One region of the Ewingella allii genome, then DNA from elsewhere that is predicted to be linked to it. Evidence: riboswitches for the same ligand, from Rfam matches in the RefSeq annotation. Region 1 holds a riboswitch; the other holds the start of a gene.
What was found. Region 1 has a riboswitch for thiamine pyrophosphate ahead of thiM (hydroxyethylthiazole kinase). Riboswitches for the same ligand answer to the same signal wherever they lie in the genome.

Region 1 (10,695 bases):
ACATCGCCTGGTTTTTGTACATCACCGCGTCCGTGTGGCCGCTGATAATGATTTTGTTATCAATGTTGTTGAAGGTCGGCGCCAATTCGGTCAGCAAGGTGCGGAAGAACGGCGTCAGGCTGGCGCTGCCGCGCTGGAACATATCGCGATCATGGCCGTCCTGAATCAGTACTCGCAAGCCCTGCGGGATCACTTCAATCTCCAAATTGGCTTCCATATGGTTTTTCTTGGCGATGGTGTTGATATTGGCCGCCAGTTCACTCAGCTCGCGGGCCGATTTTTTGCTGCTTAGCGCGTCCATCTTGTCGGCGGCGTTCACCTCTTGCTGGCGCACATTCACCGGCGGCTTTTCTTCCGGTTTTGGCGGCGTCGTCTTAGGTTTCTCAATTACCGGCGGCGTTTTTTGCGGCTCTTTATAGGTCACCGGCAGCGGCTTGGCGATAACCGAATTGTTCTTGCCAATCGAGCTAAGGGGGGCAAACACATTGCCTTTGAAAATCGACTGGTCATGCAGCGCGGCGACAATCTCTTCGCGCTCTTTTTGGTTAACTGAGCTGACAATCAACTTCGTGGTGGTGACCAAGGGGGCCGAGCGTATTTCCGAGGTATCGGCGCGATTCACCCTCGACGCCATGCCGGGCAAACAGATGGCGATCGACGCCGACCTGAATGCCGGGCTTATCAACCAAGAGCAGGCGCGAACCCGCCGCAAAGAGATCGCCAGCGAGGCGGATTTCTACGGCGCAATGGACGGGGCATCGAAGTTTGTCCGAGGGGACGCCATCGCCGGGATGATGATCTTAATGATCAACCTGATCGGCGGTATCTGTATCGATATCTTTAAATATGACCTGAGCGCCAGCGCCGCCTTCCAGCAGTATGTCTTGCTGACCATCGGTGATGGTCTGGTTGCGCAAATCCCGTCCCTGCTGCTCTCCACCGCAGCGGCAATTATTGTTACCCGCGTCAATGACAGCGGCGATATGGCCACGGAGATGAAGCGCCAGCTGCTGGCTTCGCCGATGACGCTCTACACGGCGGCGGGCGTAATGTTCGTGCTGGCGGTGGTGCCGGGCATGCCGCACCTGCCGTTCCTCTCTTTCACCGCGATGCTGGCCTACACCGCATGGCGCATCAGCCGTCAGCCTAAGGCGGCAGTCAATGAAGCCGAGCAACTGGCAGAAATCTCGAAAAATATCAGCGAAGATATTGAACAAACCGTTAGCTGGGAAAGCATTCCGCTGATTGAGCCAGTGGCGATTAGCCTTGGCTACAAGCTGGTAACGCTGGTTGATAAATCTAAAGGCAGCCCCCTCACTCAGCGAATACGCGGGGTGCGGCAGGTGGTGTCGGAAACCTACGGCGTGCTGCTGCCCGAGGTGCGAATTCGCGAGAACTTCCGCCTTAAGCCGACCCAGTACATCATCACGGTCAACGGCATCAAGCAGGCCAGTGGCACCCTGCCCGCCGATAAACTGATGGCGCTGCCCTCCAGCGAAACCTATGGCGAGGTGGACGGCCAGCTGGATAATGACCCGGCCTACGGCATGCCGGTGACCTGGATAACGCCGGACCAGAAGCCGCACGCGCTTAATCTGGGCTATCAGGTTGTGGACTGCGCCAGCGTAGTGGCAACTCACGTCAACAAGGTGCTGCGCCAGCATATTCCTGACCTGTTTAACTATGACGACATCACCCTGCTGCACAACCGGCTGGCGTCGATGTCACCCAAGCTGGCGGAAGATCTCAACGGCGCGCTGAACTACAGCCAGCTACTGCGCATCTATCGCATGCTGTTGCAAGAAGGGGTGTCGCTGCGCGATATCGTGGTGATCGGCACCACGCTGCTGGAAAGCTCCGCCACCACTAAAGACGCCTTCCTGCTCACCGCCGACGTGCGTTACGCCCTGCGCCGCAGCATCACGGCGGGCATGGTTCAGGGCAGCGCGCTGTCGGTTTACACCCTGCATCACGAGCTGGAAACGCTGCTGATGACCGCCTTTAATCAGACTCAAACGGCGGGTAAAACGCCGCTAGACAGCATTCCGCTCGACCCTAACCTATTGACTCAATTCCAGAATACGCTGCCAAAAGTCAAAGAGCAGATGAAAGCCATCGGCAAAGAGCCGGTGCTGCTGGTGCCACCACAGCTGCGCCCGCTGCTATCGCGCTATGCCCGTTTATTCGCACCGGGGCTGCACGTGCTCTCTTTCAATGAAATCCCCGATGAACACGAACTGCGTATTGAAGGCAGCCTGACTTAACTTTCCTCCCCCTCTTCCCGCGCCCTTTTCTGGGCGTGGGGCATTAAAATTGTGGTTTTGCTAGCACTGACATAAATATGTACAGCAACTTAGGCTACGCTATAAATAATGTCACTTTGCTGGAAGCCCAGTTATGTCGTTAGCCACCCCCTCGACCTCTTCCGTTTTAAAGAAAAGCTATTACAGCGCGGATCAAAGCCTCTCCCTCGGCCAGTTGGACGTGGAGAAAATCGAGCAGATCGCCCGTGATTTGGACATCTCGGCCAGTGATAAAGAGCATTATGTCACTGGCTGGATGGGGCAAAACAGCGTGGTGCTGGTGCGCAACTATCAAGACAAACGCGGCGCCTCTAACGGCTTGGTGATGTCTCGCGGGCAGCGCTACAAGCTCAGCGTACAGGCCATCAAGTTCCGCATTCCGAAATTCCTGCTGTGGATGACGCTGCGCCGCAGGCCGCGCACCATGTCGGTGGTCGGCTATACCCGCCTTGGCGCACAGGCTACCGGCTTGCAGCAATTCCACACGCTGGCCGACAAAAGTTTGAAACAACAGTTGGAAAACGACTGGCGCGAGCTTAATGACTACCTCGGTATGGCGTGCTGGCAGATGGAAAACAATCAGCCGATGTGGCGCAGCGTGCAAAGGGAAATCTCGCCGCAGGCCCTGTGGTATCTGGCTGACAGCGATCTGTTCAGCGGTAAGAAACTGCAAAAGGATGGCGATTTTGAAGGGATGTGGACCAAGAATCGTTTCCTCGGCCGCCGCACCGGCGAGCACGCGGCGCTGCTGATTTCATGGCGCGACGAGGAGAATGATGACATCGCCAGCTACCTCTATGAGCGAGTGACCGCCAACCAGATTCGGCTGTCGCTGCGCCCGCGCAAAGAGGAGAAGTTCTACCCGTTGAACCCGTTCGACGCCGAGCATTTGCAGCAGGCGCTGTCGATGTTCAAGCAGGTAGAACCTGAGTTATGCCATAACAAGATCCGAGCCTGACACCAGAGTTCCGCTCATTACCACCATTACCACCATTGATGAAAATGGTGAACCGGGCCGATACCTTGCCCCACTTCAAGCGAATCTGCTTGCATCAAAGCCTGTTGCAGATAAGCCTTCGCGGCGCGAACGGTGTCCGGCCAGTTATCATGGCGCGGGCGCAGAGCCGCCAACGCCGCCGACAGCGTGCAGCCCGTGCCATGGGTGTGACGAGTGTCGACGCGCGGCGCGGTAAAGCGCTCGCGGGATCCGCGCATAAACAGCCAGTCCGGGCTTTCGCTATCCGTTAAATGCCCCCCCTTCATCAGCACCGCGTCACAGCCCATCGCTAGCAGCGCCTCGCCCTGTTCACGCATCTCTTGCTCATTCTGCGCCATGTCGCACTCCAGCAGCGCCGCCGCCTCCGGCAGGTTCGGCGTGATAATCGCTACCTGCGGCAGCAGCAGGCGTCGCAGCGCCTCAACCGAATCCGCCGACAGCAGCGGATCGCCGCTTTTAGCCAGCATCACGGTGTCCAGCACCACGAACGGCGGCTGGTAGTGTCGAAGGCGCTCGGCCACGGCTTCAACAATATCGCTGTTAGCCAGCATGCCGATTTTGGCGGTATCAATGCGCACGTCGCCGAGTACCGAGTCCAGTTGCGCCGCCACAAAAGCCGGGTCGATGTTGTAAACCGACTGCACGCCACGGGTGTTTTGCGCCACCAGCGCGGTGATAACGCTGGTGCCGTAAGCCGCCAGCGCCGAGAAGGTTTTCAGGTCAGCCTGAATCCCCGCGCCGCCGCTCGGGTCAGTCCCGGCAATGGTTAAAGCATTGATACGCTTCATACTGCTTCCCCCGACGTCAGCATCTCACCATTCAGCAGCCACAGGTTGTCGAGGAAAGCCGGGGTAAAGCTGCCCGGCCCGCGCGCCTCGTGGCAAGCTCTTTCGCCCGCGCACGACATCACCCGGCAAGCCGCCGCGACGTTATCCAGCCGGTCGTCTGGCAGGGAGACAAAAGCCGCCACTACCGCCGACAGTGCGCAGCCGGTGCCGACAATGCGGGTCATCAGGGCGTCGCCGCCTGTCACAGCAAGGCTGCGCGCGCCGTCGGTGACATAGTCAATCTCCCCCGTCACCGCCACGATAGCGCCGGTTTCGCGGGCCAAGGCTTCGGCGGCGGGCAGCGCGGAGAGGGAGTCATCGCCGCTATCCACGCCGCGCCCGGTGGAGGTTAAGCCATTTAACGCACGGATCTCAGAGGCATTGCCGCGAATCGCGGCAGGGCCCAGTTTGATCAGCTGGCGGCAAAACTCGGTGCGCTGCGCCAAACCGCCGACGGCCACCGGGTCCAGCACCCAAGGCTTCCCAGCTTGATTAGCCGAGTTAACCGCCGCCAGCATGGCGTCGGCATGAGGCTGAGTTAGCGTCCCGACGTTAATCAGCACCGCATCGGCAATGGCGCTGAACTGCGCGGCTTCGGTTGGGTCCACCACCATCGCGGGGGAGGCATTCAACGCCAGCAGCACATTGGCCGTAAAGGATTGCACAACATCATTAGTCAGACAGTGAACCAGCGGCTTAGCGTGACGCAGGTTTTCGAGGGCAGCGGCAGCAGAGTTGCCGGAAAAAACGGAAGGTCGAGTGTTCATATTTCTCCCAACCGGCGCTAAAGAAGGCGGTATCGGGAGAGATACCTGACTTCCCTACGCTGGCATAATCCAGATCAGGTAATACGGGTAAGGTCTCAGCCCTTTCTTTCACAAGAAGGACACCCCGAGTCAACGAAAGCCATTATTGGTTGGCACGTCTGGAAGATCAACCTAGAATCGTTGAAGCGGGTAACAATGGAGAAGATGTCTTGCAGATACGCCCTTATGAAGAAGCCGATCGCCCTTTTTTACGCACCCTGTACCTCGCGTCACGCAAGGATACGTGGACTTGGATGGACACTGATGATTTTCAACTCGAAGATTTCGACCGCGCCATCCTTGGAGAAACGGTGATCGTCGCCGAACATCAAGGAAAGTTGCTAGGTTTTGCGTCCATCTTCATCCAAGAGAATTTCCTGCATAACCTGTTCGTAGACCCCGCCCACAAAGGCACCGGCGTCGGCAGCGCCCTGCTCCACGCCAGCGAAGCCATGTTCACCGGCACCGGCTCACTCAAATGTTTGATCAAGAGTAAAAACTCCGTCGGATTTTATCTCGCCAAGGGATGGGAGATAGTCGCCGAGGGCGAGAGTCCGAAAGGGGATTATTATCTTTTTCATTTCTTGAAGAAATAATGCCCTTGGCGGGCGGCCTAAATCTTTAAATTCAAATTCAAAACCGTGGGCTGCCGCCACACCGGCCTCAAGGGGCGCCAATCGCCGCGCCCCTTGAGAATCCCCGGCTCTTTACTGCGCGCTCCGCTCGTTAGGCGGACGTATTTCAGGTAATTCAGTTCTCCACCGCAAAATGTTGCCGCTTAGGCGGTGCCTTCGCTTCAGGCTTCGAGCCTAAGGTCTCGAACCGTTCGCTCAGCGCCATTTTTGACTGCGGTTTTGAGGCATCTAAACCGAGCCGTTTCAGTTAATTTTGTCTTGCGCCCTCCCAGCCTCCCCCTTGTCAGGGGGAGGAGCAGAACGGTACTCCACTGAAACGGCACGGTTGAAATGCCAGTAGGTCGCGTTCAGAAGTGACGCCGAATGAATGGTTCGAGACCAAAGGCTCGAAGCCTGAAATTCGGGAACCGCCTAAGCGGCGGCACTTCGCGACGATCACAATGGCTGCTGAAACACGTTCATTCCAACCCTGCGCAGCCTCGATCTAACAACAGAAAAAACGCAGGGTTCCAAGGGAGGCGCGTTTACGCCTCCCTTGGTCGGTGTGGGCCGACGCCCACGACCTTGAATTTGAATTTGAATTTGGATTTGGATTTGGATTTGAATTTGAATTTGAATTTAAAGATGCAATAGAAAAAGGGGAAAGCGGGATTAAACGCCGCAACGTTTACCCCACTCCCCCCTTCACTGGGCAGTGATGATCAGCCGGGGATCACTCCCCGCGCAAATCCTTCACATCTTTATCTTTCACATTTAACGCTGGCTGAGCACCAAACTCTTTAAACATATAAGTGCTCAGCGTGGCGATCTGCTTGTCACTCAGGGTGTCAGCAAAGCCCGGCATAAACACGTCGCCGTCGTTAGTTTTGCGCGATACGCCGTGCAGGATAACGTTGACTAAGTTGTTTGGCATCTGGGCACCTACTACGCTGTTTTTCATCAGCGATGGGTAATAGCCGTCTTGGCTACCCTGACCGCCGAAGCTGTGGCAGCTTGCGCAGTTGCCGAGGAAGAGGCGCGCGCCGTCGGTTTCCTGACTGGCTTTGAATGGCACGCCGCGCAGGTTGTCTACGCTGGTGCTCTCATGGCCCCAATCGGAACGGCTCTTGGTGACAGAAGAATCCGCCTGCGGCTTGAGCGTCTGGATGTAGGTGGCCATCGCGTTCAGATCGGCATCGGTCAGATGACGCGTACTGTTTTCGATCACTTCCGCCATCGGGCCTGCGGCCTGCGCTTTGCCACTGACGTGACCAGAGCGCAGATACTGCACGATGTCGCCTTTGCTCCAGCTACCAATCCCGGCGTTTTTGTCGGAAGAGATGTTGAACGCGGTCCAGCCGTCAACCTCGGTTCCGGCGTAAGGCTTGCTGTCTTTCATCCCCATGGTGATGTTACGCGGGGTGTGGCACTCGCCGCAGTGACCTAAGCCTTCGACCAGATATTTACCCTGATTCCACTCGGCAGACTGCGCGGTGTCTGGCTCAAAACGCTTGCTGTCGAAGTTCACCAGATTCCAGAACCACATGCCCCAGCGCTGGTTGAACGGGAACGGCATCTCGTTTTCACGATTTTGCTGATGCACCGGCGGCAGGCTGAACAAGTAGGCCTTAATGGCTTTCACGTCGTCATCTTTCAACAGCGTGTAAGAGGTGTACGGGAAGGCCGGATACAGGTGATGGCCCTCTTTGTTCTTACCTTCGTGAACTGCGCGCAGGAAGTCTTCGTCGCTCCATGTGCCGATACCCGTCTCTTTATCCGCCGTGATATTTGGCGAATATAGGGTACCCATTGGGGTTTTAAAGGCTAATCCACCGGCAAAAGGTTTACCGTCTTTGGTGGTGTGACAGGCCACGCAGTCCGCGGCCTGCGTCAGGTATTCACCGCGTTTAATCAGGTCCACGCCAGTCTCTTCGGCCTGCGCCGCCAAGCTGAACAAACCGACAGCTGCCATCAGGCTAAGGGTTAACTTTTTCATCATTACACCTCCGCCTTTAATGTTTCTGCAATCCGCAGCGAGAGCGCCGCAATGGTCAAGGTACAGTTTACTGAGCCGACGGTCGGCATGACCGCGCTGCTGGCGATAAACAGGTTCTTATGGTCGTGGGTGCGACAGTCGGTATCCACCACCGAGTCTTTCGGGTCGTGGCCCATGATAGTGGTGCCGGTAATGTGGTTGTTATTAGCAAAGTCTTTGAAGTAAGTGATGTCGGTGCCGCCCATCAGGCGCGCAGCATCGGCATAGACTTTGTAGGTGTGCTCAGCACTTTTACGCACATAGTCGTCCATCGCGTAGTAGAACTCCGGCTTCGGAATGCCCAGTTTGTCCTTCTCAGTGGCACTCGGAATGATGCGGTTTTCCGCGTGCGGCAGGATCTCGTGGAAGCTGTCGAAACGCACGTAGCGCGAAGAACGATCGCGAATACGCTTGTCGAGGTCTGGCCCAAGGATCAGCTCGCCCTTTTGGCTCAGCAGACGCCCTGCTTCCTGATCGGTACGGGAGACGTTCGACAGGTGGATTTTCTTCGCGGCGTACTCTTTGCGGAAGTCACCGTCGCGGAAGCCCACCATGGAGGTCATCTCCTGCGGCCCGCGCCCCGGCCACAGCGGCTCGTTGGCGTAAAACTCAACGCCGACGCCCGGGTGGTCCATCAGGTTGCGGCCCACTTGGTCAGAACTGTTCCCCACGCCGTTAGGGTTCTTGTCATTGGTGGACATCAGCATCAGTTTAGGGATTTCGATGCCGTTGGCCGCCAACACGAAGTATTTCGCTTCAGCACGATGCTCATTGCCCTGCGGGTCTTTGAACAGCGCGGCGGTGATCTCCTGCTTGTCATTGACTTCCAGTTTGTACACCACGGATTCAGGACGCAGAACTGCACCGTTTTTCTCGGCTTTCTCAACGTGGGTGATGCCGTTGTACATCGCGCCAATCGGGCAGATCGGCATGCAGTTGTTATTACCACAGCAGGTCGGGCGGCCATCGTAAGGGCGGCTGTTACGCGCCACCGGCTCAGTCACTACATAGTAACCATTGTTGTTGAGCACGGTTTTCAGGCGCTGTTCGTTATAAGAGAGCGGCAGAGGTTCCATTGGGTATGGCGCGCTGCGCGGCGAACCCAGCTCTTCATTGTTCGGCCCCCACACGCCCAGCTCTTGCTCGGCGCGGAAGTACCATTTCTCCAGCTCGCCGTACTCCATCGGCCAGTCGCGGCCAACGCCGTAGAGGGATTTAATCTTGAAGTCGTTCGGCAGGAAGCGCCACGCGGAAGCCGCCCAGTGCCAGGTTGTGCCACCCACCACGCGGATAAACTGCGCGTCGTACGGGTGTTCACCCTTCTGAATCAGATAGTTATTGCTTGGATTCGCTTCAGGATGCGGCGCGTAGTCGGTAGACGGATACGGCTTCATGTTGTCCGACTTGTCGGCCTGATTGCGGAAATTTTCAACGATTTCCCAGCGAGACAGGCGCGGGCCTGCTTCCAAAATTAAGACGTTTTTCCCGGCTTTCGCCAGTTCGTTTGCCACCAGACCACCGGCAACGCCCGAGCCAATGACAACGACGTCAGCTTTTAATGTGTCAGCCATGTTTTTTTTCCTTAATTAAAGCGCGACATCGGGCTTGGCAGCCCAGTAGCCAGGACGATTGGTACAGTAAGAGCGGATCACCAGCACATCGGAGACCGCCTCAAACATCAGCGCTTTTTCATAAGTCACGACTGCAATGTCTTGCCCTTCACCCACCTGTCCCAAATACCAGCCTTGCAGGATAATGCGCGCGGCGTCTTTCTGTGGCTGAGCCCAGCTCGACGGCGCCCCGGCAGGCAGTGTTTGCAGTGAGTCCAACTGCGCGGCGATCTCAGGTTTGCGCTGTAAAATCGCCGCATACAGACGTTGGCCAATCACCGGGTTGAGGTGCTTTTTGCCGGTCAGCGCGCGGGAAATACGTAAGAACTTGTCGACATCAACTGGCGAAGGTTCGCCGTCGGCGGCAAAAGCTTTTAGCGGAACGGGCATCATCAGGCTGCTGGCCAGTCCGACGCCGATATAACCCAATAAGCGACGACGTGAAACGCCGCTGACGCGAAGCGTCTTCGAAGGGGTATCAGACATTGCATTTTCTCCTAAAAAACAGCGGGATGGCGGATGAACGGACATCCGTGGGCTGCGCCCTTCATCAACGCGCTGTCACCCTAACGGGTGAGTAAAGTGCACAATTCAATGGTTGTACGCGGTGTTATCTACCGGCTTGTATGATGCGGAGAGGATTATTTTTTATGCGCATCATTGTTATAAAAGTAGCCGATATGTAAAGAAACGTCGGCATGATACAACACGATATGCAGGGATAATATGTTGATGTGGTTCATTTCGTGCTAAATATTGATTTACACAAAAAATTAAATCAATAAATACAAGTAGTTAGTTGTTTTTTATTTATTTTATAGCGTGAAATAAATCAGCAAATTTTTCTTGTTTGATGCGCATTTTTTAGCTGTCTCAGGGCAGCCGTAATTTTTTACCCCTCTACGTCAAAAAATCTTGTTGTTGTTGATAGCACAGACTTTTATTTTGCTATTCTGCTTTCACGCCGTTTTTGATGATTATCGCACGGTGAAATTTGCTTTTAGTGCTATACATAATTTGACACGCCACTTACACACTTAAGGCTCCTCCAATGAAAAAAACGAAGATTTTGCAAGCTGCGCTCATTGCCGGTGCAGTATTGCTTGCAGGGTGTACAAGTCAGATCACTAAATCGGATAAATATTCTGGCTTCCTCGGCGATTATTCTGGTTTAAAAGAGACCAAAACACCGTCCGGAAAAACGGTATTACGCTGGGTTGATCCGTCCTTCAACGCCTCTAATTACTCCCATGTTCTCTATCAGCCGATCACTTTCTACCCTCAGCCTCAGCCGAATGCACAGATCGACAAACAAACTCTGGATGGCGTGCTGGATTACACCAATAACCGTCTGAAGTCGTCTATCGCGCAGCGTCTGCCACTGACCGACCACGCTGGTCCTCGCACCTTAATCTTTAAAGGCGCGATCACCGGGGTGAGCACTGCGGCAGAGGGTTTGCAGTTCTATGAAGTGATCCCAGTGGCGTTAGTTGTTGCCGGCGC
Region 2 (10,695 bases), on a different contig from region 1:
GGAAGATGGTACTCAGATTCACCCAGGTGACACCTTGGCGCGTATTCCTCAGGAATCCGGCGGTACCAAGGACATCACCGGTGGTCTGCCACGCGTTGCTGACTTGTTCGAAGCGCGTCGTCCGAAAGAGCCTGCAATCCTTGCTGAAATCAGCGGGATCATCTCCTTCGGTAAAGAGACCAAAGGCAAACGTCGTCTGGTAATTTCTCCGTTGGATGGCAGCGATGCTTACGAAGAAATGATCCCGAAATGGCGTCAGCTGAACGTGTTCGAAGGCGAAGTTGTGGAACGTGGTGACGTTGTATCTGACGGCCCAGAATCTCCACACGACATTCTGCGTTTACGTGGTGTTCATGCGGTTACCCGTTACATCACCAACGAAGTGCAGGAAGTTTACCGTCTGCAAGGCGTTAAGATTAACGATAAACACATCGAAGTTATCGTTCGTCAGATGTTGCGTAAAGGCACCATCGTTAGCGCTGGTGGCACCGACTTCCTGGAAGGCGAGCAGGCAGAAATGTCTCGCGTTAAAATCGCTAACCGTCAGTTGGAAGCTGAAGGCAAAATCACGGCCACTTACACCCGTGACCTGCTGGGTATCACCAAGGCATCCTTGGCGACCGAGTCCTTCATCTCCGCTGCATCGTTCCAGGAAACGACGCGCGTTCTTACCGAAGCCGCTGTTGCGGGTAAACGTGATGAACTGCGTGGCCTGAAAGAAAACGTCATCGTTGGCCGTCTGATCCCAGCCGGTACCGGTTACGCTTATCATCAGGATCGTGCTCGCCGTAAAGCACAAGGCGAAGTGCCAGTTGTTCCGCAGGTTAGCGCGGACGAAGCAACGGCTAACTTGGCTGAATTGCTGAACGCCGGTTTTGGTAACAACGACGAGTAATCGTTTTTGATAGCAGACTGCGTGAAAACCGCTCCTTCGGGGGCGGTTTTTTTTTGCCTGTTGAAAGTGCCTCTAGAAGGAAAATTTGCTGGTGGCGGGGCAAAGAGGTACCGCCCTGAACCGGGGATGAGGCCAGTTTAGGGCGGCATTTGGGAGGCGGAGCCGGGATGGCTGGCTCCGGCCACGGCACGATTGTCGCGGCAAAGACACCTTATCCTTTGCCACTTTTATCGGCGAGGGCCGGTGTTCAGCCTTCCGATCCCTATTCAGATAATAGTTTTGGCTCTCGGTGAATCAGCATTTTGTTGCGAGGCGCGTCCAAGGAAACTGTCCCAGTCTTTCCACACAGGCTGCAACCCGGCCAGTGTCAGAGCCTCGGCCACGCGTTTTGGCGAACGGTTATCGTGTGGCGCAAACTGCTCTAGCTCGGGATGGTCATCATCGGCATAGCCGCCTGGCTGAGTTTTAGATCCTGCGCTGACCGTGTTGATCGCCAGCGGCACCACGTGATCGCGAAAGTAAGGCGATTCGCGGGTGGAAAGCGAAAGTTCGACATCCGGCGCAAATAGCCGAAAAGCGCAGATCAGCTGCACCAGCTGATTCTCTTCAAGGATCGACGCAGGCTCAATCCCTCCCGCACAGGGGCGCAATCGTGGGAAAGCCACGGAGTAGCGCGTCTGCCAGTAAGTTTGTTGCAAATAAAACAGGTGCTCCGCCACCATATAGCTGTCGGTCCGCCAGTTGTTGGAGAGGCCGAAAAGGGCGCCCAGCCCGATTTTATCCACGCCTGCTCGGCCCAGCCTGTCCGGCGTTTCCAGCCGCCAGAAAAAGTCCTGCTTCTGCCCGCGCAGGTGGTGCAGGGCGTAGGTCGGCGCATGATAGGTTTCCTGATACACCAGCACGCCGTCCAGCCCCAGCGTTTTCAGTTCGGCATATTCCTCCTGCGACAGCGGCTGAATCTCAATCATCAGGGAATCGAATTTCTGACGAATCGCCGGGAAATGCTGGCGGAAGTAATCCATCCCCACTTTGGTTTTGTGTTCCCCCGTCACCAGCAGCAGGTGCTTGAAACCTAAGCTGTTTAAGGCGTCGCACTCGCGGTCAATCTCCTCTTCATCTAAGGTTTTGCGCTTGATGCGATTACTCATCGAAAAGCCGCAGTAGGTGCATTCGTTGGCGCAAAGATTAGATAAGTAGAGCGGGGCGAAGAAGTTCACCGTGTTGCCGAAGCGTTGGCGAGTCAGCGCCTGCGCCTTTTGCGCCATCTGCTCGAGATAGGGCAGCGCGGCGGGGGAGATCAGCGCCATAAAGTCATCGCGGCTAATCTTCGCCTTACCGAGCGCGCGTTCGACATCGCCAGCCGTTTTACTGTTAATCCGCAGCGACAGGTCATCCCAGTCGAGGGTTTCCCAGACTTGGGTAAAAGTACTCATGATGTGGCACTCTCCGCCGAAGCAGAAAGGAATCCGGTGAGCGGGCTGGAGGCCGACGCCGTGCGGTGTTTGCCGCCGAGACCGCTGTGGCGGGCCAGCGCGCCGGCTTCTACCGCGAGTTTGAAAGCCTGCGCCATGGCGATTGGGTCGCCCGCGACGGCAATCGCCGTATTGACCAACACCGCGTCCGCGCCGATTTCCAGCGCATCCGCCGCCTGACTTGGCGTACCAATTCCGGCATCCACAATCACCGGCACGCGGACTTGTTCGATGATAATCTGCAGGAACTCGCGGGTGATCAAACCCTGATTGGAGCCAATTGGCGCGCCAAGCGGCATGACCGCCGCGCAGCCCACTTCTTCCAAACGCTTACACAGCACCGGGTCGGCACCGCAATAAGGCAACACCACAAAGCCTTGTTTTACCAGCGTTTCTGCCGCTTTCAGGGTTTCAACGGCATCCGGCAGCAGGTATTTCACATCCGGGTGAATTTCCAGTTTAACCCAATGAGTACCCAGCGCTTCTCGCGCAAGCTGGGCTGCAAAAATCGCCTCTTCAGCCGTTTTCGCCCCCGAGGTGTTCGGCAGCAGTTTGACGCCAAGTTTTTGCAGCGGCGCAAGAATGTCGTCGCCGCCGCGGCGCAGGTCCACGCGCTTCATCGCCATCGTTACCAGCTGCGAGCCCGACGCGGCAAGGGCTTGCTGCATCAGCGGCGCGCTGGCGAACTTGCCGGTTCCGGTAAACAGGCGTGAGGTAAAAGTCGTATCAGCAATCTTTAACATGTCATCCTCCAGCGATGGCCTGAAACAGCAAGATGTTGTCGCCATCGGCCAACTGGTGCGCAGACCAGTTGTGGCGCGGAATAATTACCTGATTAACCGCCAGCGCGCTGCCATCCTGAGGGTGGTTTAGCTGTTCGAGCAGGTCCAGCAGGGTGAGAGGCGCGGCGAAATGGTGAGGTTCATCATTTATCATCAGCTTCACGGTTTAGCTCCACATACCGCGCAAAAGTCTGAGCGCGTGAGTTGTGCCGTCCGCCAGCTTTGCTGTTTGCCGTCGAATAAGCGTAATTTTCCGCTCAGCGAACTGCCGAGCCCGGCGATAATTTTCAAGGCTTCTAAGGCTTGCAGCGTGCCAATCACTCCGACCACCGGGCCGAGCACCCCGGCGGTGCGGCAATTGCGCACCGGCGTGTGGTGGTCGGGGTAGAGGCAGGCGTAGCAGCCGTGAGAATAAGGCGGTTCGAGCACCAGCAGCTGGCCGCTGAAGCCCACCGCGCTGCCGCTGATCAAGGTTTTTTGATTCTCTACGCAAGCCTGATTGATGGCGTGGCGAGTGGCCATGTTGTCGCTGCAATCCAGCACCAGATCCGCAGCACGCACGGCCTCGGTGAGGGTTTCACCCTCCAGTCGCTGCTCAATTGCCACGATTTCACACTCCGGGTTCAGCCTGAGTAACTCGCGCTTGGCGACCGCCGCCTTGGGCTTATCCACGTCGGCGCTGCGATAGATAACCTGCCGCTGCAAATTCGAAATATGCAGTGCGTCGTCATCCGCCAGCGTCAGCTTGCCGACGCCAGCCGCCGCAAGGTAGAGCGAGGCGGGGGAACCCAGCCCGCCAAGGCCGACAATCAGCACTCTGGCGGCGTCGATTTTCTCCTGCCCGTCGGGACCAAACTCCTCGAGCAGCAGCTGGCGGCTGTAACGCATAAAGGATTGATCATTGAGCATCATCAGCCTCTTCACCGGCGCAGAGCGCCAGAAGTTCCGCGGTTGCCTTGCGCCAGTCCGCCGCCTGCGTAATGGCGCTGACCACCGCGATGCTGCCGACGCCGGTGGCTAACACCGACGGCGCTTTGTCGATGCTAATGCCGCCAATCGCCACGGTGGGGAAGCTGCCGTCGAGCTGCCTGATGTGGCGCTCCAGCTCCTGCAAGCCCTGCGGCGCGGAAGGCATCTCTTTGGTTTGCGTCGGGAAAATATGGCCGAGGGCGATATAAGAAGGCTTCACCGCCACGGCGCGCGCCAGCTCGGCATCGTCATGGGTCGAAACCCCCAAACGCAGCCCGGCGGCGTGAATCGCCCCTAAGTCGGCAGTGTCGAGATCTTCCTGCCCGAGATGCACGCCGTAGGCCCGATGCTTTACCGCCAGACGCCAATAATCATTAATAAACAGCTGCGCCTGATGCTGATGCCCCAATGCGATGGCCTGAATAATGGCCGATTCGACCTCTTCGTCAGGCAGGTCTTTGACCCGCAGCTGAATAGTTTTAACGCCCGCGTCCAGCAGGCGGGCGATCCATTCAACGCTGTCTACCACCGGGTAAAGCCCCAGACTGAAAGGAACGGCGGGGAAGGCGAGGGTTATCGCGCTCATTTGCTGGCCTCCGCGCTGAAGCTGTCGGCCGGGTGGTAAAGCTCGCTGCCGCGTGAACGGAACTCCGAGGACATTTGCGCCATGCCGGTTTGCACAATCTCGATAGGCTGCGCCTGAGTTTCCAAGGTTGCCGCGTAATCGCGCACTTCTTGGGTGATTTTCATTGAGCAGAATTTCGGGCCGCACATAGAGCAGAAGTGAGCGACTTTGCCTGACTCTTGCGGCAGGGTTTCGTCGTGGTAGGCCCGCGCCGTAGCCGGATCGAGGGCCAAATTGAACTGATCCTCCCAGCGGAATTCAAAACGCGCCTTCGACATCGCGTTATCGCGGATCTGCGCGCCCGGATGGCCTTTCGCCAAATCCGCCGCGTGGGCGGCAATTTTGTAGGTGATCAACCCTTGCTTCACGTCCTCTTTGTTCGGCAGGCCGAGGTGCTCTTTCGGCGTGACATAACACAGCATGGCGCAGCCGAACCAGCCGATCATGGCCGCCCCGATACCCGAGGTGAAGTGGTCATAGCCCGGCGCAATGTCGGTGGTCAGTGGCCCCAGCGTGTAGAACGGCGCCTCGTGGCAGTGTTCCAGCTCTTCCGTCATGTTGCGGCGGATCATCTGCATTGGCACGTGGCCCGGCCCTTCAATCATCACCTGAACATCATATTCCCAGGCGATTTTGGTCAGCTCGCCCAAGGTACGTAGCTCGGCGAACTGGGCTTCGTCATTGGCATCCTGAATAGAACCCGGACGCAGGCCATCGCCCAGCGACAGAGAGACGTCATAGGCGGCGCAAATTTCACAAATTTCGCGGAAATGCTCAAACAGGAAGCTCTCTTTATGATGCGACAGGCACCACTTCGCCATGATTGAGCCGCCGCGCGACACAATGCCGGTCAGGCGTTTGGCGGTCATTGGCACATAGCGCAGCAGCACGCCCGCGTGGATGGTGAAGTAGTCAACGCCTTGCTCCGCCTGCTCCAGCAGGGTGTCGCGGAACATCTCCCAGTTCAGGTCTTCTGCAATGCCATTCACTTTTTCCAAGGCTTGGTAGATCGGCACTGTGCCGATAGGCACCGGGCTGTTACGCAAAATCCATTCGCGGGTTTCGTGGATATAGCGGCCGGTGGACAGGTCCATTACGGTGTCCGCGCCCCATCGGGTGGACCACACCAGTTTTTCCACCTCTTCTTCGATAGAGGAAGTTACCGCCGAGTTGCCGATGTTGGCATTCACTTTCACCAAGAAGTTGCGGCCGATAATCATCGGTTCGGACTCTGGATGGTTGATGTTAGCGGGGATAATCGCCCGGCCTGCGGCCACTTCCTGACGCACGAATTCCGCCGTGATATTGGCGGGCAGGTGAGCACCAAAGCTCTCCCCCGGATGCTGCTGGCGCAGCACTTCACCGCGAATTCGCTCACGGCCCATGTTTTCGCGGATGGCGATGAACTCCATCTCCGGGGTGATTATCCCTTGGCGGGCATAGTGAAGCTGGGTAACGTTTTTACCCGCCAGTGCCTTGCGCGGACGAGGCAAATGCTCGAAGCGCAGGTGGTCCAGCCCGTCATCGGCCAGACGCTGCTGGGTAAAGCCGGAGCTTACCTGCGGCAGCTCTTCGGTATCGTTGCGCGAAGCAATCCAGCCCGCGCGCAGCTTCTCCAGGCCGGCGTGGACATCAATCGACGCCTCTGGGTCACCATATGGCCCGGCGGTGTCATACACCGGAATGGCCTCGTTTTCCTCATAGCGCGGGTTGTCTTTGGTGCCGCTAATGAGCGTCGGGCTGAGTTGGATCTCGCGCATCGGCACGCGCACGTCGGCGCGCTCGCCTTGCAGATAAATACGTTTGGAGTTAGGGAAGGCGACGCCCTGCAGGCTGTCGATAAAATCTTGAGCTTCGGCGCGCTGCTCGCGACGGTTTACGGGCTTTTTAGGGGTGTTTGACTGAATGCTCGACATAGCAAATTCCTCGTGTTTTTCATGATAAAAAACGTTACGTGATGGAAAATTGCTTGTCTGGAGGTTTACGGCAGGAGTAAAAACGGTCGATTTAGCCGCCAAAGGCCGTGGCGATGCAGGGCCGGAATGAGGCTAAACGCATGACATTACTCTTGTTCCCTTCGCGGGTATTAACCCGATCAGGTTCCGCGGATCCCGAATTAACGGTCTCAGCCTGGCGTAACGTCCGTGAGGAACATCATGCGCTAGGCACTCCGACAAGAAGCCCCAATATAGGGGGCCGAATAATAAACTACAACCCAGATAGGGTTATTTAATGTTGAAATAGGTTAATCGATTGTTTCGAAATTACGCCGGACGCTCAAGGATCTGGTCGTTTGCAACGGGTGGTAACACATCTTGTGAAGGTTCGAACGCTAAAGTAATTAGCTGATCTTCAAGGACAAAGCGCGCATCTAAGGCTTCGCCGATATCAGAAAGCGCATAGTGGAAAGCAAAGGCGTTGTCATCGGTGATATCTGTTTCGGTATAACTGTCATGGAAAGCCATGATAGCTTCGGTGTTCAGTTCAAGGGCTGGATAGATTTTCGACGCAATCAGCTGTTTTGGGCTGTCGATACCTTCAACTTCATCGATAATACGGTGGTAAAGGTGGAAATGGCCGGCTGAGAGATAATCCACCAAGTTGTGGCAAAAGTTATCCAGCGCTTTTTCGTTTAGCGGGGTATGCTTTTCTTTGTTCGGTTTCAGTCCAACAAGCGTGCAATAGGAGACTAAGAGTTCTTTGCGCGCATGAAGCCACTGATCGATTAACTCGTTACTGCCACCAACGCGTTGGGTCAGTCTTTCCAGACGATTTAGCATGGTTGACTCCGTGAGCGAGAGAAAAGTAACCAAAAGGTTAAAGGTTACTAATATTTAACTTCCGAAAACCAGATTGTCAGTCTCGTCGAGGTTATGCAACAACAATATGGAATTACAGATAACAGACCAACATAACGGCTGGTGGGTGATCAGCCACGAGGGCAAGCTGTGGCTGCCACAGGGCGAATTACCTTTTGGTGATGCGGCGCAATTCTCGCTGATTGGCAAAATTGGCCGACAAATTGGCGAATGGCAAGGCGCGCCGGTTTGGCTGGTTCGTCAGGCGATGGACAACAATATGTTCTCCGCACGCCAACTGCTGGATCAGGACAAAGGCTTATTCCAGCTGGTGGGGCGCGGCGTGCAGCTCGCCGAGTTCTACCGTTCGCATAAGTTTTGCGGTTACTGCGGCCATGAAATGCAGGTCAGCAAAACCGAGTGGGCCGCCCTGTGCAGCCACTGCCGTGAACGCTATTATCCGCAAATCGCCCCCTGCATTATCGTCGCTATCCGTAAAGGTGAAGAGATTTTGCTGGCGCAGCATGTTCGTCACCGCAATGGCATCCACACCGTGCTGGCCGGGTTTGTCGAAGTTGGCGAAACGCTGGAAGAGACGGTGGCCCGCGAAGTGATGGAAGAGAGCAATGTGCGCGTTAAAAACGTGCGTTATGTCAGCTCCCAGCCGTGGCCTTTCCCGAACTCTCTGATGATGGCCTTTATGGCGGAATACGACGGCGGCGACATCAAACACGACCCGAAAGAGTTGCTCGACGCCGGTTGGTATCGCTTTGATGCCTTACCGCAGTTACCGCCGGTCGGCACTATTGCCCGTCGACTGATTGAAGATACTGTCGTGCTGTGCCGCGCCGAGCGCGACGGCGATGCTGAATAATAGGCATGCTACAATGCCGCCCAGACGAATGCCGTGCGGCCAAGATTATTGAAGGAATGAGTAATAATGAGTGAGTTGAAGAACGATCGCTACCTGCGCGCTTTACTGCGTCAGCCCGTTGATGTGACCCCGGTGTGGATGATGCGTCAGGCCGGGCGCTATTTGCCAGAATACAAAGAGACTCGCGCGCAGGCCGGGGATTTTATGTCGCTGTGCAAAAACGCCGAGCTGGCGTGTGAAGTGACGCTACAGCCTCTGCGCCGCTATGCGCTGGATGCGGCGATCCTGTTCTCCGATATTCTGACCATTCCTGATGCCATGGGCCTGGGGCTGTATTTCGAGACTGGCGAAGGCCCGCGTTTCACCTCTCCGCTGACCTGCCGCGCTGACGTTGAAAAGCTGCCAATCCCTGATCCAGAGATGGAATTGGGCTATGTGATGAATGCCGTGCGCACCATTCGCAGAAACCTGAAAGGCGAAGTGCCGCTGATTGGCTTCTCCGGCAGCCCGTGGACGCTGGCGACTTACATGGTTGAAGGCGGCAGCAGCAAAGTCTTCACCAAGTTGAAAAAGATGATGTATGCCGAACCGGCAACCCTGCACCTGCTGCTGGATAAGCTGGCGGACAGCGTGATTTTGTATCTCAACGCGCAAATCAAAGCCGGCGCTCAGTCGGTGATGGTGTTCGACACCTGGGGCGGCGTGCTGACCCCTCGCGATTACCGCGAATTCTCCCTGAACTATATGCATAAAATCGTTGATGGCCTGATTCGTGAACACGACGGACGCCGCGTGCCGGTAACGCTGTTCACCAAAGGCGGCGGGCAGTGGCTGGAAGCGATGGCTGCCACCGGCTGTGACGCGCTGGGTCTGGACTGGACCACGGACATTGCCGATGCGCGCCGTCGCGTGGGCGACAAAGTTGCTCTGCAAGGTAACATGGACCCGTCTATGCTTTACGCTAAGCCTGCGCGCATTGAGCAGGAAGTCGAAACGATTTTATCTGGTTTCGGCAGCGGTAATGGTCACGTATTCAACCTCGGACATGGCATTCATCAGGACGTGCCGCCTGAGAATGCCGGCGTCTTCGTGGAGGCCGTGCACAACTTATCGCGCCGTTTCCATCAGTAAGCGCTTATAAGGTATAGGAATGATTGATACTCGAGTTTTACGAGAAGAGCAGAGGGTGCTGGCGGATAATATTGTCCTTCAGGACCCGGACGGTTTTCAGACGCCGCGCTTTATTGCCGGTGCTGACGTAGGATTCGAGCAGGGGGGCGAGGTGACGCGGGCGGCGATTGCTATCCTGAGTTATCCCTCCCTTGAGCTGGTGGAATACCAGATTGCCCGTATCGCGACCACCATGCCCTATATCCCCGGTTTTCTCTCTTTCCGTGAGCTGCCAGCGCTGATGCAGGCCTGGCAGCAGCTTCAACAGCAGCCTGACTTAGTGCTGGTAGACGGTCAGGGCATTGCGCATCCAAGGCGTTTAGGCGTCGCCAGCCATTTTGGTTTGATGATCGACGTGCCGACCATTGGTGTCGCAAAAAGCCGCCTGTTCGGCAAGTTTTTACCCCTCGAAGATGCCCTGCATAGCCGACAGTCGCTGTATGACCGCGACGAACAAATTGGCTGGGTGTGGCGCAGTAAACTACGCTGTAACCCATTGTTCATTTCACCCGGTAATCACATCAGCATAGAATCTGCTTTTTTCTGGGTGGAACAATGTATGCGGGGTTATCGACTACCAGAACCTACTCGTTGGGCCGACGCCGTCGCCTCTAATCGGGTAGCATTTCAGCGCTGGCAGCGCCTGAGCGGGAATCTTTAGGAATCAAGGCATAGGGATCTGCAATCATTTCAGGTAAACTCCTGCGCAGAAAAAGTTAACGAGAACCAACCATGTTACGTAATCCGATACATTTACGTCTGGAGAAGCTAGAAAGCTGGCAACACCTGACGTTTATGGCGAGCCTTTGTGAGCGCATGTATCCCAACTATCAGATGTTCTGTCTGCAATCCGGGTTCGGCGAACCACAGCTGTATCGTCGCATCTTGGATTTGGTTTGGGAAACGCTGGTCGTCAAGGACGCCAAAGTCAATTTTGACACACAGCTTGAGAAGTTAGAGGAGGCGGTGCCTTCTGCTGAAGACTACGATATTTACGGCGTTTACCCAGCAATCGACGCCTGTATCGCATTAGGTGAACTGATCCACTCGCGGCTCAGTGGTGAGACGCTCTCGCATGCGATTGCTGTCAGTGAAACGTCAATTCGCACC

Region 2: it holds a riboswitch for thiamine pyrophosphate, as region 1 does, so the genes downstream of both, thiC (phosphomethylpyrimidine synthase ThiC) here and thiM (hydroxyethylthiazole kinase) in region 1, are expected to answer to the same signal.

What each region holds. Positions count from the first base shown of each region.
Region 1 is NZ_JAWUDN010000001.1:197,372-208,066, reverse strand. It holds gene SBO83_RS00965 (OmpA family protein) at 1-622, opposite strand, end outside; partial or broken gene SBO83_RS00960 (flagellar biosynthesis protein FlhA) at 555-2,264, shown strand; gene SBO83_RS00955 (hypothetical protein) at 2,398-3,261, shown strand; gene thiD (bifunctional hydroxymethylpyrimidine kinase/phosphomethylpyrimidine kinase) at 3,288-4,088, opposite strand; gene thiM (hydroxyethylthiazole kinase) at 4,085-4,894, opposite strand; TPP riboswitch at 4,929-5,031, opposite strand; gene SBO83_RS00940 (GNAT family N-acetyltransferase) at 5,104-5,529, shown strand; gene SBO83_RS00935 (c-type cytochrome) at 6,281-7,543, opposite strand; gene SBO83_RS00930 (GMC family oxidoreductase) at 7,546-9,153, opposite strand; gene SBO83_RS00925 (sugar dehydrogenase complex small subunit) at 9,169-9,678, opposite strand; gene SBO83_RS00920 (DUF3313 domain-containing protein) at 10,244-10,695, shown strand, end outside.
Region 2 is NZ_JAWUDN010000015.1:4,813-15,507, reverse strand. It holds gene rpoC (DNA-directed RNA polymerase subunit beta') at 1-895, shown strand, start outside; gene thiH (2-iminoacetate synthase ThiH) at 1,162-2,328, opposite strand; gene SBO83_RS21015 (HisA/HisF-related TIM barrel protein) at 2,325-3,110, opposite strand; gene thiS (sulfur carrier protein ThiS) at 3,112-3,312, opposite strand; gene SBO83_RS21005 (molybdopterin-synthase adenylyltransferase MoeB) at 3,309-4,058, opposite strand; gene thiE (thiamine phosphate synthase) at 4,048-4,704, opposite strand; gene thiC (phosphomethylpyrimidine synthase ThiC) at 4,701-6,659, opposite strand; TPP riboswitch at 6,799-6,926, opposite strand; gene rsd (sigma D regulator) at 7,008-7,523, opposite strand; gene nudC (NAD(+) diphosphatase) at 7,630-8,415, shown strand; gene hemE (uroporphyrinogen decarboxylase) at 8,482-9,546, shown strand; gene nfi (deoxyribonuclease V) at 9,566-10,246, shown strand; gene SBO83_RS20970 (YjaG family protein) at 10,318-10,695, shown strand, end outside.